One region of the Streptomyces sp. NBC_00078 genome, then DNA from elsewhere that is predicted to be linked to it. Evidence: riboswitches for the same ligand, from Rfam matches in the RefSeq annotation. Region 1 holds a riboswitch; each other region holds the start of a gene.
The links. Region 1 has a riboswitch for cyclic di-AMP ahead of OOK07_RS37535 (M23 family metallopeptidase). Riboswitches for the same ligand answer to the same signal wherever they lie in the genome.
Positions count from the first base shown of each region.

Region 2: it holds a riboswitch for cyclic di-AMP, as region 1 does, so the genes downstream of both, OOK07_RS04130 (C40 family peptidase) here and OOK07_RS37535 (M23 family metallopeptidase) in region 1, are expected to answer to the same signal.
Region 3: it holds a riboswitch for cyclic di-AMP, as region 1 does, so the genes downstream of both, OOK07_RS05435 (C40 family peptidase) here and OOK07_RS37535 (M23 family metallopeptidase) in region 1, are expected to answer to the same signal.
Region 4: it holds a riboswitch for cyclic di-AMP, as region 1 does, so the genes downstream of both, OOK07_RS32380 (M23 family metallopeptidase) here and OOK07_RS37535 (M23 family metallopeptidase) in region 1, are expected to answer to the same signal.

Region 1 covers NZ_JAPELX010000001.1:8,085,284-8,090,299, forward strand. The annotation lists gene OOK07_RS37530 (alpha-galactosidase) at 1-1,281, shown strand, start outside; cyclic di-AMP (ydaO/yuaA leader) riboswitch at 1,677-1,837, shown strand; gene OOK07_RS37535 (M23 family metallopeptidase) at 1,840-2,766, shown strand; partial or broken gene OOK07_RS37540 (hypothetical protein) at 2,847-3,286, shown strand; gene OOK07_RS37545 (SGNH/GDSL hydrolase family protein) at 3,430-4,215, shown strand; gene OOK07_RS37550 (TetR/AcrR family transcriptional regulator) at 4,334-4,954, opposite strand.
Region 2 covers NZ_JAPELX010000001.1:882,489-887,504, forward strand. The annotation lists gene OOK07_RS04115 (hypothetical protein) at 1-514, opposite strand, end outside; gene OOK07_RS04120 (LysR family substrate-binding domain-containing protein) at 623-1,384, opposite strand; gene OOK07_RS04125 (DUF5997 family protein) at 1,443-1,847, shown strand; cyclic di-AMP (ydaO/yuaA leader) riboswitch at 2,064-2,238, shown strand; gene OOK07_RS04130 (C40 family peptidase) at 2,295-3,650, shown strand; gene OOK07_RS04135 (ABC transporter substrate-binding protein) at 4,714-5,016, shown strand, end outside.
Region 3 covers NZ_JAPELX010000001.1:1,181,284-1,186,299, forward strand. The annotation lists gene OOK07_RS05425 (ATP-dependent Clp protease proteolytic subunit) at 1-451, shown strand, start outside; gene OOK07_RS05430 (hypothetical protein) at 459-767, shown strand; cyclic di-AMP (ydaO/yuaA leader) riboswitch at 1,184-1,325, shown strand; gene OOK07_RS05435 (C40 family peptidase) at 1,329-1,802, shown strand; gene OOK07_RS05440 (ATP-binding protein) at 2,021-2,479, opposite strand; gene OOK07_RS05445 (helix-turn-helix domain-containing protein) at 2,693-3,553, shown strand; gene OOK07_RS05450 (DUF397 domain-containing protein) at 3,564-3,791, shown strand; gene OOK07_RS05455 (8-amino-7-oxononanoate synthase) at 3,858-4,985, opposite strand.
Region 4 covers NZ_JAPELX010000001.1:6,897,636-6,902,651, forward strand. The annotation lists gene OOK07_RS32375 (M16 family metallopeptidase) at 1-835, shown strand, start outside; cyclic di-AMP (ydaO/yuaA leader) riboswitch at 1,036-1,198, shown strand; gene OOK07_RS32380 (M23 family metallopeptidase) at 1,211-1,975, shown strand; gene OOK07_RS32385 (GntR family transcriptional regulator) at 2,165-2,860, shown strand; gene OOK07_RS32390 (HPr family phosphocarrier protein) at 3,000-3,281, opposite strand; gene OOK07_RS32395 (bifunctional acetate--CoA ligase family protein/GNAT family N-acetyltransferase) at 3,491-5,016, shown strand, end outside.

The DNA.
Region 1 (5,016 bases):
GCCGGCCTGTGGAGCGACGGCGGCTTCGGCGGCGCGAGCCGCGCCTGGCACGCCTATCAGCGCGCGCACGTCATCCCGGACGCGGACCGGGACCGGCCGGTGCTGTTCAACTCCTGGGAGGCCACCGAGTTCGACATCTCCGAGGAGCAGCAGGGGACACTCGCCCGGCGGGCCGCGGCGATCGGCGTCGAGCTGTTCGTGGTCGACGACGGCTGGTTCGGCAAGCGCACCAGCGACCGGGCCGGACTCGGCGACTGGACCCCCAACCCCGACCGCTTCCCGAAAGGCCTGAAGCCGCTCGCGGACTACGTGCACGCCCTCGGCATGCAGTTCGGCATCTGGGTCGAGCCCGAGATGGTCAACCCGGACAGCGAGCTCTACCGCGCCCACCCCGACTGGGTACAGTTCCAACCGGGACGAAAGCGGACGGAATTCCGCAATCAGCTCGTACTGAACCTGGCCCGGGAGGACGTCCAGGAGTACCTCTGGGGGCAGCTCGACGGGCTCCTGTCCAGCGCCCCGATCGACTACGTCAAGTGGGACTTCAACCGCTGCTTCACCGACGCTGGCTGGCCTGACGACCCCTACCCGCAGCGGCTCTGGATCGACCATGTCCGGGCGCTGTACGCACTGTTGGACCGGCTGCGCGCGGCCCACCCGGGCGTTGCCTTCGAGTCCTGCTCGGGCGGTGGCGGCCGCATCGACCTCGGGATCCTGAGCCGTACCGACCAGGTGTGGACCTCCGACAACACCGACCCGCTCGACCGGCTCGCCATCCAGCACGGCTTCAGCCAGATCCACCCCGCGCGCGTGATGGCAGCCTGGGTCACCGACAGCCCCAACACCCAGCTCAACGGGCGGGTCAGCTCGCTGCGTTTCCGCTTCGTCAGCTCCATGGCCGGAGTGCTGGGGGTCGGCGGAGACCTCGCCCAGTGGACCGAGGAGGAGCTCGCGGAGGCCGGCGAGTGGGTGACTCTCTACAAGGAGATCCGTCCGCTTGTGCAGCAGGGCGACCTGTACCGGTTGCGGGCGCCGCGGGGCGGGCTCAGTGCGGTGCAGTACGTGCGTGGCGACGAGGCGGTCGTCCTCGCGTGGCTTCAGGCACAGAGCTACGGGGAACCCGTGCCGGCGCTGCGACTGCAGGGCCTCGACCCGACAGCGTCGTATGAATGCCGCGAAACGGGCGAAGTTCACAGAGGTGCCGTACTCCTGCATCACGGACTGCGCACCGGGCTGCGCGGCGACCTCGACGCGGCAGTTTTCCGCCTGCGTCGCATCTGACCCGTCTGTCCGAATTAGTGCCTTGATTGGACTTCCGGCGCCTTCGGTCGCGTTAGCTCACTTTCGCTCATCTTCCTTCCTCTTCACGCCCCTGTGGTCCATTTTGCTTGCCTTCATTCCAACTCGCTCCGGAATGGGGACTCCTGGGCTGAGGGTGCGTGAGGAGCGTCATATTCGTGACCGAGCGTGGCGCGTCATGTCCACGTAATTCACGTGCTTTATAAGGGGGATTGGCCAAAGGAGCGATCTCGAAATTCACGCACGGTTACCGGGATTTCTCTCAAGGGATCAACAGAAACGTATTCGCAGGGAACCATCGCTTGTCCCTTTGCGTCCCGGTCGCTTACGTTCGCCACCAATCCGGACGGACGCCCAATCCTGCCGCCGCCCGGTGCCCGCACAACTCACCCGTGAACGGCAGGAGCGGGGGACCCACAGGTATCACCGCCTGTTCCGGTCTCCGGAACGGCTTGGGGTAAAGCCGCGTCATAAGCGCGGCCGGGCATCTCCAGCCCGCACCCGACAGCTCACCTCGTAGGCGCCGGAGAGGAATTCGTCATGCCCGCGAAGGGTAAGCACCGCCGTCCGAAGCCCCAGCGCTTCACCCGTTCCATCGCCGTCGCCGGTACCGGTGGCGCCGCACTCGCACTCCCGCTCATGGGTGCGACCGGCGCCCATGCCGCAACAACGCAGTCCGTTTCCCAGTCGGTTTCGCAAAAGGCCGTCCAGTCCCTTCCGGTCGTGGAGAAGAAGGCGGCCGAGAAGAAGAGCGCCGCGCACCACGCGGGCGTGCGGACCTATTCGGTGCGGGGCGGCGACTACCTTTCGAAGATCGCCGACGAGCAGCATGTCACCGGCGGCTGGAAGAAGCTCTACTCGGACAACCGCCGGGCCGTAGGCGACGACCCGGCGCTGATCCACCCGGGCCTGAAGCTCACGCTCGGCAAGAAGGCCACCACGACCACCAAGTCGTCGTCCCGGCCGTCTTCTTCGTCTTCTTCTTCCGCGCCCAAGGCGTCCTCGTCCTCGAACAAGACGACCGCCACGCAGACCTCCCAGTCCACCGGCACCTCCACCGGCTTCACCCTCCCGGTGTCCGGCGCCACCATCGGCACCGGCTACCACGTGGCCGGCAGCATGTGGTCCAGCGGGTACCACACAGGCGTCGACTTCGTCGTCCCGACGGGCACCCCCGTCAAGGCCGTCGGTGCGGGCACGGTCGTCTCCGCGGGCTGGGGCGGCGCGTACGGCAACCAGGTCGTCATCAAGCTCGCCGACGGCTACTACGCGCAGTACGGCCACCTCTCCCAGCTCTCCGTCTCGGCCGGCCAGACCGTGACGGAGGGACAGCAGATCGGCCTCTCCGGCGCTACCGGCAACGTGACCGGCCCGCACCTGCACTTCGAGATCCGCACCACGCCGGACTACGGCTCCGACGTGGACCCGGTCGCCTACCTCCGGTCCAAGGGCGTAGCGGTCGGCTGACCCACCGCCGACCACCCCCGCGCGGCTTCGCCAGAGCGTGGGGACGTAGCGCCCGACACGCCGCCGAAGGCCGGACCCCGATCCCCGGGTCCGGCCTTCGGTGCGTCCGGCTCCGCCTCTCCGCCGGAGCTGCCGCCCTCACCCCCGAGCCGACTGTCGGCGCCCCGCCCTGTGGCCGCCTCATCGCCCGCGACGACTTCCCCCGCGGACTCGCGCAGTGGGTCGTCGAGTTGGAGAACGGCGGTGCCGTCACCGCCTTCCGCGAGCTCCTGGACGTGGACGTTCCCGCAGACGCCACGGTCTGGTTCAGGCAGCGGCCACGACCACCTCACGACGTACGACGCCGGCTACGGCACCAACACGAACTCCACGACGCGGCTTAGCCGTTTCGCCGGCGAGGCTGGAGTCCGGTGCCGATCCGCAGCCGTACACGAGCGGGCGCTTCGCCTTCCGGAACACCTGGAGCCACTTCCCGGTCCGCGACTTCAGAGCCTCACGGTTCGCCTCTCAACATCCCTGATCGGAGGGTTATTCCGGGCTTGACCAACACTTAGACGTGGCTTATCTCACCGTCCGTCAACCCTTTATTACGGTCGCGTAGGTCACATTCGAAGGTGAATCATGGTCGATGTGGCAGACGATTCGAAGAATGACAGCAGATCAGTGATCGGGTCGTACGTTGCGGTGGGGGACAGCTTCACCGAGGGCGTCGGCGATCCAGGCCCCGACGGTGCGATGGTCGGCTGGGCCGACCGATTCGCGGTGCTTCTCGCGGACCGGCGGCCCGAGGGCGACTTCGGCTACACGAACCTCGCCGTACGCGGCAGACTGCTCGACCAGATCGTGGAGGACCAGGTTCCGCAAGCCATCGAGCTCGCGCCGGACCTGGTCTCCTTCTGTGCGGGCGGCAATGACATCATCCGGCCCGGGACCGACCCCGACGAGGTCGCCGAGCGCTTCGAGCGGGCGATCATCCGGCTCACCGAAGCCGTCGGCACCGTCATGGTGACGACCGGCTTCGACACCCGTAACGTTCCCGTGCTCAAGCACCTGCGCGGCAAGATCGCCACCTACAACGGTCATGTACGGGCTGTCGCCGACCGGTACGGCTGCCCCGTGCTCGACCTGTGGTCCCTGAAGACCGTCCAGGACCGCCGGGCCTGGGACGACGACCGGCTCCACCTCTCGCCCGAGGGGCACACGCGCGTGGCGCTGCGCGCCGGGCAGGTTCTCGGCCTGGAGGTCCCGGCCGATCCGGACCAGCCCTGGCCGCTGCTCCCGCCGCGCGGCACCCTCGACGTCCGGCGGGACGACGTGCACTGGGCGCGCGAGTACCTGGTGCCGTGGATCGGCCGTCGGCTGCGCGGTGAGTCGTCCGGGGACCACGTCACGGCGAAGGGCGCGCTGTCGCCGGACGACATCAAGATGCGGATCGCCTCGGTCGCCTGAGCGCGGCGGACGGTGGTGTGCGGGTTGTCCGGTCGTTCGGGTCGCTCCATCGTGCGGTTGCCCGAAGGCGCGAGAGTGATTCGTCTGTCGGCAGTGAGCCCCGCCCGGTTCGGGGGGCTCACTGCTCGGAGGTGGTCAACGCCGCCCGCTCCAGGTCCAGTTCCCGCGCCAGCGCCTCCTCCACCCACTCCTGTGCTCGCGCGCGCGACACCGCACCGGCGTACGACGTCATCTGAACGGCGAGCCCGTCCAGCAGGGCCGTCAGACGCAGAGCCGTACCTTGCGGGTCCGGGCAGCGGAACTCGCCCGCGGCCACGCCTTCCGCTATCACCTCGGCGATCGCAGCCTTCCACTCCCTGTCGAGGTCCCGCGTGACCTCCTGCAGCGCGGGCTCGCGCAGCGCAGCCGCCCAGCCCTCGATCCACAGGCGCCAGCCCTTGGCCTGGCCCGTCGGCGCGTACCAGCGAACCGCCGACCGCAGCCGCCGCAGCGCCGTGGTCCGGCGGCCGAGAAGCTTACGCAGATGCCCGAGGTCGTCCTCGGCCGCGAACGTGAACGCCGCGGCGACCAGCTTCTCCTTCGTCGAGAAGTGGTACAGCACCAGCGCGTTGCTCACGCCGAGCGCCGAGGCCACGTCGGCGATCCTGACCGCCGCCACGCCCCGCGCCTCGATCTGCCCGATGGCGGCCCGCAGTAGCTCCTCGCGCCGCTCGGCCACGCTCAACCGCACTCTCGCCACGCGGTCACCCTATTCCGTCGCCGCTCACGGTGCCGCGCGAGGCCATTACTTGGCGAGTTCGG
Region 2 (5,016 bases), 7.2 Mb from region 1:
TCTCACGCGGCAGGCCCAGCCCACCCCAGCCGGGACCGAGCGCGATCATCACGCGCGCCAGGACGGTGCCGGCCAGCGTGGTCGCGTACGCGACGGCGAGCGTCCTGGCCCGGCCGAGTGCGAGTTCGGCGAGCGCGAACGCGAGGAACAACTGCGTGATCCCCGCCCACACGGGCAGATCCGGGGCCGGGACGTACAGCGACACCGGCGTGCGCAGCAGGGCCAGCCACCACGGAAGGTCGGCCTTGACGCCGCCGAGAATCCGGACCACGACGGCACCCGTCGGCCGTTGCGCCAGCGTGTGGAAGAAGATGACGCCGAGTGCGGCCACGAACGCGAGGGACAGTGCGGGCAGCCCGCGCCTTCGGAGTTGCCGCACGGGATCGACCACGATGCCGTTCCACTCGCCCCGCAGCGTGCGCCCCAGGAACACCGCCACCCGCCACGCTTCGCGAAGCAGCCGCCCCTGCCCGGAACGGTCTGCCCGGGCGTACAACAGTCCGGCGGTGCGCACCCTGTCCGCAACACCGCCGACGCACCGTATCCCGCTGCGAAGCAAAACGCCCCCTGACCGGGTAGAAGTGGCCCACGCCGCGCAGGGCGAGACCACTCCGTCCGGGGGCTACGCCCGGCGGCGGGGCTTCCTGCGCTTGGCGCCCTTGGAGACGCCGGATCCACTGCGAGGGTTCCGTCCGGTCGTCTTGGCGGCCGTGGGCTTGCGCCGGACGGCGGCCGTGTCGCCCACCTTGTCCTGGGACTCCGGCGCAGTCGCCGTGCGGCCCCGGGAGCTGTTGACCGTGCGGCCGCGGACGATGCCGATGAAGTCCTCGACCATGTCCGTGGTCGCCTCCTCGGGCCAGACCAGGGCGACGCCCGAGCCGGGGCCGTCCACGAGCGGCCGGTAGGTGAGGTCCCTGCGGTGGTGGAGGCGGGCCAGGGACTGGGGGACGATCAGGAGGCCGATGCCCGCCGCTACGAGTTCGACGGCGTCCTCCGTGGTGGCGGGGCGCTCGAAGGCGGGCTCTCCCGGCGGCCGGTCCCAGTCGAAGACGTCGTCGAGCGGGTGGAGGACGACCTCCTCCGCGAGGTCCTCGACGCTCACCTCGTCCGCCGCGGTGATCAGGTGGTCCTTGGGGACCATGACGACCGTGGTCTCGGTGTAGAGAGGGATGGCGCTGAAGAACGTACGGTCCACCGGCAGCCGCAGGAGTCCCGCGTCGGCGTCACCGGCGCGCAGTGCGCCGGACGCCTCGGCGGCCGGTACGGCGAGGAGGGTCAGGGGGATGTCGGGCAGGCGCTCGTTCCAGATCCGCACCCACTTGGCGGGCGTCGCTCCCGGGACGTACGCGAGCCGGAACGTCTGGGATGCTTCCGTGCCTGTCACCCCGCCAGGCTACCGGCCGTGGTCGGAGGTCTCGAACGCGCTCGATACCCTGGGCACCATGATGTCGCACCAGACCACCCAGACCATGAAGCCCGCGACCGCGGCGAAGAAGCTGGGTGTGTACCTCGAGGCCACCCCCGCCGAGTTCCGTGAGGGTGTCGTCTCGCGCGCCCAGCTCGACCAGCTCCAGGCCGAGCCGCCCGAGTGGCTGCGCGAGCTTCGGGCCAATGGGCCGCACCCGCGTCCGGTGGTCGCGGCGAAGCTCGGCGTCTCCATCGCGGGCCTTGCGCGCGGCGGGGTCACCGAGCCGCTCACCACGGACCAGATCGACGCACTGAAGCAGGAACAGCCCGAGTGGCTGCAGAAGGAGCGTGCCACCCAGGCCGAGGTCCGCAAGGAGGGGGCACGCATCAAGAAGCGGAACGCCGAGCGCGAGCAGCAGAGCGACGGACCGCGTTCCTGACTTCGTCCGCGAGTTCTTCCGCCGACAGCGTCAGTTCGCGACGGTCGGTCGCCGTCCGGATTCGCTGCGTACACAACCCGCGGATCTGACGGAACGTCACGACGAAGGTCACAAAAGCGTATCGGACATTTCGGCCTCCAACCTTCACACGAGTCACACAAGTTGGCTAGTTTGGCAGCAGGCCGCACGAGACCTTCCGGCGAACCCCGTCGGGACGCGCGGCCTCCGCCGAGTCCGGTGTGCCCTTGCGGCAGCCGGAGCCGAGGACCCGACCGAACGATGGGGTGAATCGGCCCAACCGCCCGCAAGGGCAAGGGCCGTAGGGCATGCCTTCCGGAATCGACCGCCCGAACCCGACAGCTGACTCGGTAGGCGGAGTACGGAAGGAGTACGGCTCCCATGGCGCCGGAACGATCGTCGCGTCCCGGAGGCTTCGGCCTTCCCAGTATGCGCAACTCCGCTCTCGCGACCGCGGCCCTCACCTCGGTGGCCCTGTTCTCGCAGACCGCCGACGCCGCGCCGATGAAGGCGGACGAGGGCCCCAGCCGCGAAGACGTCCGGCAGCGGGTGAGCAGCCTCTACGACCAGGCCGAGTCCGATACCGGCCTCCACAACATCACCCGGGCGCAGTCGGCGGGTGTGCGGGGCCGCGGCGTTCCGGCGAGCGGTGGCCGGACGCCGGATCCCGACACGGACGACATCACCCGGCAGTGGTTCGCCGGGGCGCGCTCGTCACTGGGCCCGACGGCCCCGGCCGTCCTGCCGGCCGACCGTACGCCCGCCCGGCGCACGCCGGCCCGCCGGGCCGGGACACCGCCCGAGCGCGCCGTGGCACCGGCACCGGCGCCTGAGATCCGCACCGGCCGTGAGTTGGAGGCGGCCGCCCGGCCCGCGCTCGAGCTGCCCGCCGGCCAGACCCAGCAGGGTCCCGTGGCCGAGCTGACGGCCGCCCCCACGGCGGCACTGCCCGCCGTACCGGGACAGCGGCAAGGATCTTCCATGGCCACGCCCGCAGCCGCTCCCGAATCGAAGCAGACGTCGCTGCGCAGCTCCAAGCGGCACAACCAGCGCAAGATCGCGGCGGCCAGCGAGCTGCTGTACAGGTACACCGCCCGGCAGACGTCCGTGGCGCCGCTCACGGCCGCCCCCTCCCAGCCGCTCCAACTGCCCCAACTCCCCCGGGCTGCCGCCCCCTGGGAGGAGCAGGCGCTCCGCGCGACCGAGGAGGCATGGCGACTGCAGCAGCCGTCGGTACTCGACACGGGCGTGCCACCGGCCGGGGACCGGCGCCTCCAGCCTTCCGCCCTCGACACCGGAGTCCCCGCGGCCGAGGACTGGCGCCTCCAGCCCTACGCCCTCGACACCAGGGCCCCCGCAACCGACGACTGGCGGATGCAGCCTTCCGTCCTCGACACCGGAGTCCCCGTCGTCGAGACTCGTGTCGGCACCAAGGCCGACCGGGCCGTGACCTTCGCCCGTGCCCAGATCGGCAGGCCGTGCCTGTGGGGTGCGGTCGGGCCGGAGTCGTACGACAACGCCGGTCTCACCCAGGCATCCTGGAAGGCCGCGGGGGTCACCCTGCCGCGCACCCCGCACGAGCAGGCGAACGCCGGCACCGTGATCCCGCTCGCCGAGAGCCGCCCCGGGGACCTGATCTTCTTCCACGACAACTTCAGCCACGTCGGCCTCTACACCGGCAACGGCCTGATGATCCACGCCCCCGGTCCCGGCTCGGTCATCCGCGAGGAGTCGATCCACAACGCCGGGGAGGCCGCGATCCGGATCGCCGTGCGTCCGGCGTGAGGGTCGGGGACGCCGGCCGAGTCGGGACACCGGCAGTCCGGTGAAGTGCGCGGCCGCCCACGGAAGTCGGCGTCCGCGCATCGTCTGGGCCTGTGGCGCGCGCTGCTGGGGCACCGGGTGGGCGTATGAACTCGTACTGCGGGACGTGCGCGTCGCAGACCAGCTCGGGGCGGACCGAGAGCCCCTCCAACCGGACGCCGATGCCGAAGAGTTCACGCCGGCCGGTGCCCGCTGAGCCGAGTCCGAGCGGAGGGGCGCACGGGGCGATCGCGGTTACCGGGACGACGACGGCGCGGTCGAACCGCACTTCGTGCTGCGGGCCCATCGTTTGGGCGGCTGAGACATCCGCGATGCCCGGGCCGCGCACCGGCCTGCCTGCTGACGGGGAAGGATGCCGGGGCGGAAGGTGACGACGTCCGGATGGGAACACCGGAAGGTGAACGTCGCGGCCGGGACGACCGTCACGCGAACCCCTCCGAGCGGGTAGGCGTGACGCTGCGGACGTCCGCCCCGCGTCCGGTGCGGGTGTGCGCCGGCGGCCTCGTAGGTCAGGGGGATCCCGCGGAGGGGCCGTACGAACAGCGGCACACCGGCCTCGGCCTCGACCTCAGCCTCGACCTCAGCCTCGACCTCAGCCTCGGCCGCGGCCTCCGGCTTGGCGATGCGGTCCGTGCGAGTTCCAGGAAGTACAGCCACCATGAGTCGCCGGCCAGGCAGGCGCGCGCCGGATTCTCGCTGTGTGGTCACCGTACGTTGCGCAGCCCCCTCTCAAGATGTGCTGACGGCCGTTCTCGTAGACGCCGCGGCCGCTCGGCCGGGACGGCCGTGGCGGCGGCCTGCCGCGTGTGAAACAGGGCGCGGCCTTCCCCACAGCGGGCCAGGACGGGCCCCGCCCGCCGCGGGTCAGGACGAGGCGCTCGCCTGTCGTTCGCCCCGTCGCAACGGCGCCTGGAGGCCTCGTGAATTATTTCAGCCATGTCTTGACATCTGGATGACTCGATTCGTAGCTTGGGCGATTATTTAGATCCATGAAACGTGTTCATGGATATGAACGGAGGTGCTCATGGGCGATCGCCAACGACGTCGCCGCCTGGCCGCCGCCCTCGCCGCCGCGGGGCTCGCGTTCGGGACGGCCGCCTGTGGCTCCGGGTCCGGCGGCACCGGTTCCGGCGACCCGAACACGCTGGAGGTGTGGACCCGCAGCGATCCGGACTCGGCCGCCACCTACGACCGTATCTTCGCCGCCTTCACCAAGAAGACCGGCATCAAGATCGACTACCAGCCGGTCGTCAACTTCGACCAGCAGCTCCAGGCGCGGGCCTCCACCAAGGACCTGCCCGATGTCATGATCAACGACACGGCTCTG
Region 3 (5,016 bases), 6.9 Mb from region 1:
CGACCGGGACATCGCGCTGTACATCAACTCGCCGGGCGGCTCGTTCAGCGCCATGACGGCGCTCTACGACACGATCCAGTACGTCACCTGCGACGTGGCGACGACCTGCCTGGGGCAGGCGGGTTCCTCCGCCGCGGTGCTGCTGGCCGCCGGCGCGCCGGGCAAGCGGTTCGTGCTGCCGGGCGCCCGCGTGGTGATCCATCAGCCGTCGCTGGCTCAGCCGGTCCAGGGGCAGGCCAGTGATCTGGCCATCCAGGCCCAGGAGTTGACGCGGATGCGCACCCGCCTTGAGGAGATGCTTGTACGGCACACCGGGCGCAGTGCGCAGCAGGTGAACGCGGACATCGAGCGGGACAAGATCCTGGATGCCCAAGGAGCGGTTGAGTACGGGCTGGTGGACGAGATCATCCCCAGCCGCCGGGTCACCCTCGCCCCGCCCACCGGTCGGTGAGCGGCCGGTGCTCCCGCCCGAACTTCCGCCGCTGCCCGCTCTCACGCGCGCCGAGGGAGAGTTGATCGACCGTTACCTCGACGTGGTCGACCTGCTCGGCCGCATCAACCCGGCGCACGACGGGGACACGTATCGCGGACTGCGTGCCGCGCAGGCTCTGGTGAGCCAGGCGACGGCGCTGCGCGACGCGCTGGCGCTGATGCACCGTCGGGGCGAGAACGAGCTGCACGCCCCGACCCTGGGACGCGCCCTCAGGGTGCTGGACGGCGAGCGGCGCACGGCCAGGGTCACCCTGCCGCCGCACTGCCCCAGTTGACGCGGATCCAACCGGTCCGGACACCTCGCCGCGGCGGCGAGGTGTCCGGACCGGCTTTCAAACGGACCAAACGGCGTACCGCCTTTTGGAGGACGCTAGGCCCCTTTTTCGGGACCCTCGGAGTTGCACAACGCGCGTGGCCCGAGGGCGGAATGAGGTGTTCCGCCGCTGGTCCGGGGCTCGCCGGGGGCCTCAACGTCCGTTCGAACACAGGGGTGTCCACCCGAACGGGTGAGTGGTGAGTAACAACACAAAGTCACGGTTCCATTGGGTTTTTCTGACTTCTGTAGGTGAGGATCCCTGTCTGACGACAAGCCCCCGCCACAGCGGCGGGGCGATCCGGGCGGACGCCGAGTCCTGCCGCCGCACGGGTGACCGGTCGACAGGAGTGGATCGGCAGGAGTGGAGGACCCAGGCAAGACGGGTCGCCGGAACGGCCGTCTCCGCACGGAGACGCCGGGTCGAGCAGCCCTTGGGGTGAAGCCGCAGCCGCGGCCGGGCAACTTCGCCAGCCCGAATCCGACAGGTCATCCTTCACAGGCGGCTGACGAAGGGTTGCGCATGTCTGCGCTCAATCGTGTCCCGTCGCTGATGGCCCGGGCCGGCACGGCCTCGGCGCTCACCATCGCCGCCGTGGGCGGCTCCATCGTGGTCCCGGGTGTCGCCTCCGACGCCGCGGCCGCCACGCCCGCGACGAAGGCGCTTCAGATCGCGGCCTCCAAGAAGGGGTCCCCGTACAAGTGGGGCGCCTCGGGGCCGCGCAGGTTCGACTGCTCAGGGCTCACGCTGTACTCGTTCAAGAAGGCGGGCAAGAAGCTCCCCCGGACGGCTGCCCAGCAGTACAACAAGTCCCACCACATCTCCGCGAAGGGCCGCAAGGCCGGAGACCTCGTGTTCTTCCACTCGGGCTCCAGCGTCTACCACGTGGGCATCTACGCAGGGAAGGGGAAGATCTGGCACGCCCCGAAGACCGGGGACGTCGTGAAGCTGCAGAAGATCTGGACCAACAGCGTCTGGTACGGCCGGATCAGCTGACTCTCCCGCGGGGGCGACGCCGACCTGACAGGCCGTCGCCCCCGCGGGGCCTTCCCACGGGCCCGGCGCACAGCCCGGGGGCCCGGAACCGCGTCGCTCTGCCACCGGAGCCCTCACCGCGCCGTGACCGCTCTCTGGACCGAGCCGAGCGCCACCGGCCCGTCCCCACGTTCCCGCTGACGCCTTCGCCCCTCGCGGCCGCGCCGTACGCCTCGGCGCTACGGCTCCTGCTGTCCCGCTGCCGGCACCGGCTCGGCCGGGACGGTCCACGGAAGCTCGATGGACACCGTCTTGCCGCCCTCCCGGGTGGGACGCACCCGGACCCTGCCGCCGCACTCGGCCGCCAGCCAGCGGACGATCACCATGCCCCGGCCGTTGTCCTGCTGGACGGCGGCGGGCAGCCGTTTCGGGAGGCGGGGATGACTGTCGGTGACGCCGATGCGCAGCTGTTCGTCATGGTGGAGCTCGACGTCCACCGTGAAGGTGGGTGACAGCCCGAAGGTGTGCTGTACGGCGTTGGTGGCGAGTTCGGAGACGATGAGCCGGATGGTCTCGGAGGTTTCCGAGCCCGCCGGCAGTCCCCATTCCGCCAGGGTGTCGACCACGTAGCCGCGGGCCGCGGCGACCGAGGCGGGATCGCTCGGCAGAGTGACGGATGCTTCCAGATGGTCTGCCATGGCGCGGTCGTCCCTTTCCCACGGGACCGGAGTCCGACACGGAGCGGATGGTTCGAGTACGGTCCCGGACTGGTGCTTCGTCGCCAGAGTGCCATTACCGCAACGCTCACGGGTGGCGATCCACCAAGATGTGCATATATCTGTCGCTCAAAGCGGTGAACTCTGCGACGGGAGACCGTATTTGGGTGGCCCGGAAGGAGTAAGGAGTAACGCATGCAGCACGGTCCCGCGGTGCGCCGTCGGAAGCTGGGTGCCGAACTGCGTGCGTTACGCACGAGTGCGGGGCTCACAAGTGGTGATGCGGCCCGGCTCGTGGGCTGGCACCAGTCGAAGGTGAGCCGGATCGAGACGGGTGCCAGCGGGGTGAAACCGGCCGATGTGCGGTTACTTCTGGACGCCTACACCGTGTCGGACGCCCAACTCCGTGAGTTGCTCATGGTGTTGGCGGGCTCCGACGAGGGAGGCGGCCGGCACCACTGGTGGCACGCCTATCGCGGGGTACTGCCGCCGACCTACCGCGATTTCATCAGCCTGGAGTCCCAGGCGAGCACGATGAGCACGCTGGAGACGTCCGTCGTACCCGGCCTGTTGCAGACGCCCGAGTACGCCCGTGAGGTGACCCGGGCGGCGGTGGGCGGGCTGGACGACGAGCGGCTGGACGCCCTGGTCGAGGTGCGCCTGGCCAGGCAGGACGTGTTGCGTGCGGACCGGCCGCTGGAGCTGAGCGCGGTGCTGGACGAGGCTGTGCTGCGACGCGAGATCGGCGGCCCCGACGTCATGGCGAGACAGCTGAGACAGCTCATCGAGGCGGCCTGCCTGCCCCAAGTCCGGCTTCAGGTACTGCCGTTCGCCGCCGGTGCCCATGTCGGCGTCACCGGGCCTTTCGTAATCTTCTCATTTTCGAGCACTTCTGATCTGGACGTGGTTGTTCTCGACCACTTGACGAGTAGCCTCTACCTCGAGCGGAAAGAAGACCTCCGGGCCTACACCGAGGCCTTCACCGCCCTTCAGTCCCACGCCCTTTCGCCAGAGGACTCGTTGGATCACATCGCCGCAATAAGTGACGGCGCGTAAGGAGGCACCAATGTCTGCACTGCCTCGGAACGTACCTTCCAGTACCGATCTGCACGGCGTGCGGTGGCTGCGCAGCAGTTACAGCACGGGTGCGAACAACTGTGTGGAGACGGCACGGCCGCACTCCGGTCCCTGGGCCGGGCTGCTCGCCGTGCGCGACTCCAAGGACCCGGCCGGGCCCGCCCTGCTCGTCTCCCCCGGGAGCTGGACGGAGTTCACGGCCGCGTTCAAGGGCTGATCAGTTCCGATCCGATCAGGCCTGATCAGTTCCCCGTCGTGCGGCGCACGGCCGTGTCACGCCGACTCATGGTCGCGTCTCGCCGATCACACCTACAGCGCGTTCGATCTGTGCCTCGGAGAGGTCCGCGCGAGCGGTCAACCTGAGCCGTGAGATGCCGTCGGGCACGGAGGGAGGACGGAAGCAGCCCACGGCAAGGCCTGCCGTACGGCAGTCGGCCGCCCATTGCAGGGCCTCCTCCGGGGACGGCGCGCGCACGGAGACGACCGCGGCGTCCGGGCGTACCGCCTCGTGACCCGCGGCCGTCAGGCGTGCGTGCAGTTCGGCCGCCACCGTGCGCGCCCGCGCCGCCCTCTCCGGCTCGCGACGCAGCAGTCTCAGGGCCGCCAGGGCCGCTCCGACGGCCGCCGGAGCGAGGCCTGTGTCGAAGATGAACGTCCGGGCCGCGTTGACGAGGTGGCCGATGACCCGGGCGGGGCCGAGCACGACACCGCCCTGGCTGCCGAACGACTTGGACAGCGTGGCCGTCACGACGACGTCGTCGGCGCCCGCGAGGCCGGCCGCGTGCGGGGCACCCCGGCCGCCGTCGCCGAGCACCCCGAGCCCGTGCGCGTCGTCGACCAGCAGCCCCGCGCCGCGCTCCCGGCACGCCTCGGCGAAGGCGGCCAGCGGTGCGGCGTCCCCGTCCACCGAGAAGACCGTGTCCGAGACAACGACCGCGGTGTCCTCGTGCGTCCTGAGCGCCTTGCGCACGGCGTCCGGGTCGCAGTGCGGCACGACCTGAGTGGTGCCCCTGGCCAGCCGGCAGCCGTCGATCAGTGAGGCGTGGTTGCCCGCGTCGGAGACGATCAGCGAGCCGTGCGGGGCCAGTGCGGTGACAGCGGCGAGGTTGGCCGCGTAACCCGACGAGAAGACGAGGGCCGCCTCGAAGCCGCAGAAATCGGCCAGGTCGCGCTCCAGCTCGGTGTGGAGTTCCGTCGTACCCGTCACGAGCCGGGACCCGGTCGAGCCGCCGCCCCAGGTCCGGGCGGCCGCCGCGGCGCCTTCGGCGACGGCGGGATGGTGGGCCAGCCCCAGGTAGTCGTTGCTCGCCAGATCCAGGAGCGGGGAGTCGGCCGGGCGCGGCCGCAGGGTCCGTACGAGTCCGGCGCGACGGCGCAGCTCCGCCTGTTCGTCGATCCAGCCGAACGCCATGGCTCCTCCGGGACTTTTGTAGGCAGTGGAC
Region 4 (5,016 bases), 1.2 Mb from region 1:
GGAGTCCGTCGAGAAGATCGACTCGGCGGCCGTGCGCGCCTTCTACGACCGGCACGTCAGGCCTGCCACGGCCACCGCCGTCGTCGTCGGCGACCTCACCGGCATCGACCTGGACGCGCTGCTCGGCGAGACCCTCGGCGCCTGGACGGGCTCCAGGGGCGAGTCCCGTCCCGTGCCGCCGATCACCGCCGACGACACCGGACGCGTGATCATCGTGGACCGTCCCGGCTCCGTCCAGACGCAGCTGCTCATCGGCCGCGTCGGCCGCGACCGGCACGACCGCGTGTGGCCCGCGCAGGTGCTCGGTACGTACTGCCTGGGCGGCACCCTCACCTCCCGTCTGGACCGTGTCCTGCGTGAGGAGAAGGGCTACACCTATGGTGTGCGCGCCTTCGGCCAGGTCCTCAGGTCCGCCCCGGACGGCTCCGGTGCCGCGATGCTCGCGATCAGCGGCTCTGTCGACACCCCCAACACCGGCCCGGCGCTCGACGACCTCTGGAAGGTGCTGCGCACGCTCGCCGAAGGCGGGCTCACCGACGCCGAGCGCGATGTCGCCGTACAGAACCTCGTCGGGGTGGCGCCGCTGAAGTACGAGACCGCGGCTGCCGTGGCGAGCACGCTGGCCGACCAGGTCGAGCAGCACCTGCCGGACGACTACCAGGCGACGCTGTACCAGCAGCTCGCCGCCACCGGCACCGTGGAGGCCACCGCGGCGGCCGTCAGCGCCTTCCCGGTGGACCGTCTGGTGACCGTCCTCGTCGGTGACGCGGCCGCGATCAAGGAGCCCGTCGAGGCCCTGGGGATCGGAGAAGTCACCGTCGTGGCAGCCGAGTAGAGGACCGGCGGCGCCGCGCGCGTGGGGGCCCTGGTGACTGATGAGTCACCAGGGCCCCCTAATGTCCGAATTAGGGGAGAGGTTGCCTGTCTGACCTGTGGCATGTACTACAAAAACCGTGATCCGTTTGGGAATTGAAAGTCGCCCCGCTTAGCGTCGTCCGGTCTGTCCGTCAGGCACAGCGCCGCATCCGCGGCACCGGACAGTCATCGCCGAGTCCCCCTATGGCGCGAGCCAGGGGAGCCGGGGACCCATCGCAGTCCCTGGGGTGAATCGGACGCCCGCGCGCAGCGAGGGGGTCCGTAGGAGACCTTCCTGCTCCGAACCCGTCAGCTAACCCGGTAGGCGAGAGGGAAGGAAAGGACCAGCCACCACATGGCGTTCACGCGCGCCACCGGGAAGCACCGTCGTCCCACGCGGATGCACCGCACCACCATCCGCGCCGCAGGGGTCGCGGCTCTCGCCGCCACCGGCGTCGTCGGCGCCCAGGCCGCTCCGGCCCTCGCCGCCGAGAGTTCCGTCGAGCAGACCGGCCTCACCCCTGTCATCACCATCGGCGACACGATCGCGGACAAGATCGACGCCCAGGCCGACGCCCAGAAGCAGGCCGCCGAGGAGACCGCCCGCAAGAAGGCGGCAGAGGAGGCGGCGCGCAAGAAGGCCGCCGCGAAGGCCGAGGCGGAGCGGCAGGCCAAGGAGCGCGCCGCGCGCGAGGCCGAGCGCAAGCGCCTCAACACCTTCGTCGCGCCGATCTCGAACTCGTACGTCTCGACCGGCTACAAGACCGGTGGCTCCCTGTGGTCCTCCGGCAGCCACACGGGCATCGACTTCCACGCCGCGAGCGGCACGGCCGTCCACGCGGTCGGCGCCGGCACCGTCGTCGAGACCGGCTGGGGTGGCGCCTACGGCAACCAGATCGTGATCAGGATGCACGACGGCACGTACACCCAGTACGGCCACCTGTCGTCCATCGGCGTCTCGGTGGGCCAGACGGTCGTCCCGGGGCAGCAGATAGGCGTCTCCGGCGCGACCGGCAACACCACCGGACCGCACCTGCACTTCGAGGCCCGTACGACCGCCGAGTACGGCTCGGACATCGATCCCGTCGCCTACCTGCGCTCGCACGGCGTGAACGTCTGACGACGGATCGCAGGACAACGGCGAAACCCCGGCTCCACGAGCCGGGGTTTCGCCGCTTTCCGTTGCCCTGCTGTCCAAAAAATATCCATGGATTCCGGCCTCCCGTCGGAAATTCCGGCTCTGTGCAATAGAGTCACGGAACACGCGTCAATCATCGACGTTTCACGGGGATTAAGTCGGAGGTCGGTCATGCGTATTCCGGCGCACTCGGTGTGCACGGCGATCCGGGACGACATCGTCGCCGGTGTCCACGAGCGTGGCGGCCGCCTCACCGAGGAAGTTCTGGCCCGCCGCTACGGCGTCTCGCGCGTTCCCGTCCGCGAGGCCCTGCGCACGCTGGAGGCCGAGGGCTTCGTGGTGACCCGACGGCACGCGGGCGCGTGCGTGGCGGAACCGACCGAGCAGGAGGCCTCCGACCTGCTGGAGATGCGCATGCTCCTGGAGCCGCTCGGTGCCTCACGGGCCGCCCAGCGGCGTACCGAGGCCCATCTCAAGGTCCTGCGCGGCCTGGTGAGACTGGGCCAGGAGCGGGCCAGGAGGGGCAACAGCGAGGATCTGCGCTCCCTGGGAAGCTGGTTCCACGAGACGCTCGCGCAGGCCGCCGGCAGCCCCGCGCTGACCTCGATGCTGACCCAGCTGCGCCACAAGATCGCCTGGATGTACGCCGTGGAGGCGCCCGCCGACCCCGTGGAGTCCTGGGCGGAGCACGGTGCGATCGTCGACGCCGTGGCCCGCGGCGACAGCGAGCGCGCGCGGGCGGTCACGACCCTGCACACCGAGCGTTCCAGCGGGGTGCACCGGCTGCGATTCACCCCCGGCGCCGATCGCGCCGACCGTGTGAGGAACTCGCAACATGCCGTAAACATGTCGAGCCTGCGTCATTAACACGGGCGCCGTATACAAAGACAAGAGAATTCGCGGGGGTTTATCCATGCTGCCCGCGATCGGGAATTCCACGGTCTTGGCACAAGAAATGCGAAGAGCTCGCCCGGTAATTCGGACGAGCCCTTCTGCGGTGCCGTGATCAGACAGTCTCGGGGAGCTCCTCGAGACCTTCGGAGACCAGCTTGGCCAGACGGTCGAGTGCGGCGTCCGCACCCTCGGCGTCGGACGCGAGGACGATCTCCTCGCCACCCTGGGCGCCCAGGCCCAGGACGGCCAGCATGGAGGCCGCGTTGACGGGATTGCCGTCGGCCTTGGCGATCGTCACGGGGATACCTGTGGCCGTGGTGGCCCGGACGAAGATGGAAGCGGGGCGGGCGTGGAGGCCCTCGGCCCAGCCGACGTTGACGCGGCGCTCAGCCATGTGATGCTGCCCTTCAGAGTCTCAGGGTTGTCTAGACCAGTTTCCCACAACGTGAAGCATGTCCGGAGCGGTACTTCGTCCCGTCCGGGGCGGGTCGTCGGACCGCGGCCTCGGCCCGACTTGCGTCCTTGTTCGGTTCTCCGCGGACTGCCGTGTTCTCCACAGACTGCCTCGCGCCGTTGTCGGACGCGAGCCGTACTCTGGGGCCCATGCAGACCTCGCCGGACCGGCACGAGTATCCCGCGCACTGGGAGGCCGACGTGGTGCTGCGTGACGGCGGCACCGCGCGCATCCGCCCCATCACCGTTGATGACGCCGAGCGCCTGGTCAGCTTCTACGAGCAGGTGTCGGACGAGTCGAAGTACTACCGCTTCTTCGCGCCCTACCCTCGCCTGTCCGCCAAGGACGTCCACCGCTTCACGCACCACGACTTTGTGGACCGGGTGGGACTCGCGGCCACGGTCGGCGGCGAGTTCATCGCCACCGTACGCTACGACCGCATCGGCGCCGATGGCATGCCTGCGTCCGTGCCGGCCGACGAGGCCGAGGTGGCTTTCCTCGTCCAGGACGCCCACCAGGGGCGCGGCGTCGCGTCCGCCCTCCTCGAGCACATCGCCGCCGTCGCCCGTGAGCGCGCCATCCGCCGCTTCGCCGCCGAGGTGCTGCCCGCCAACGCCAAGATGATCAAGGTGTTCACGGACGCGGGCTACACCCAGAAGCGCAGCTTCGAGGACGGCGTCGTACGCCTGGAGTTCGACCTCGAACCCACCGACCGCTCCCTCGCGGTACAGCGCGCGCGGGAGCAGCGCGCCGAGGCGCGGTCCGTACGGCGGCTGCTCGTGCCGGGCTCGGTCGCCGTCATCGGCACCGGGCGCACGCCGGGAGGCGTGGGCCGCGGCATCCTCGACAACATCCGCGACGCCGGCTTCACCGGGACGCTCCACGCCGTGAACAAGGCGCTTCCCGAAGACCTCAAGGAGCTCGACGGCGTCCCGGCGCACCGCTCGGTGCGGGACATCGACGGGCCCGTCGACCTCGCGGTCGTCGCCGTGCCGGCCGAGCAGGTCCCCGAGGTGGTCACCGAGTGCGGCGAGCACGGCGTACAAGGGCTGGTCGTCATCTCCGCCGGGTACGCCGAGAGCGGGCCCGAAGGACGCGAGCGCCAGCGCGAACTGGTGCGGCAGGCGCGCACGTACGGCATGCGCATCATCGGACCGAACGCCTTCGGGGTCATCAACACCTCCTCCGACGTACGGCTGAACGCCTCGCTCGCCCCTGAGATGCCCCGCCCCGGCCGGATCGGCCTGTTCGCACAGTCCGGCGCCATCGGCATCGCGCTGCTGTCCCGGCTGCAGCGCCGCGGCGGGGGAGTCACGGGCGTCACGGGCGTGTCCACCTTCGTGTCCTCCGGCAACCGCGCGGACGTGTCCGGCAACGACGTGATCCAGTACTGGTACGACGACCCGGACACCGACGTCGTCCTCATGTACCTGGAGTCCATCGGCAACCCCCGCAAGTTCACCCGCCTCGCCCGGCGGACGGCGGCGGCGAAGCCGCTGGTCGTGGTCCAGGGCGCAGGCAGCGCCCCCCAAGGGCATGCCGTGCGGGCGACACGGCTGCCGCACACGACCGTGTCCGCCCTGCTCAGGCAGGCCGGTGTGATCCGCGTGGACACCATCACCGAGCTGGTCGACGCGGGGCTGCTGCTCGCACGGCAGCCGCTGCCGGCGGGGCC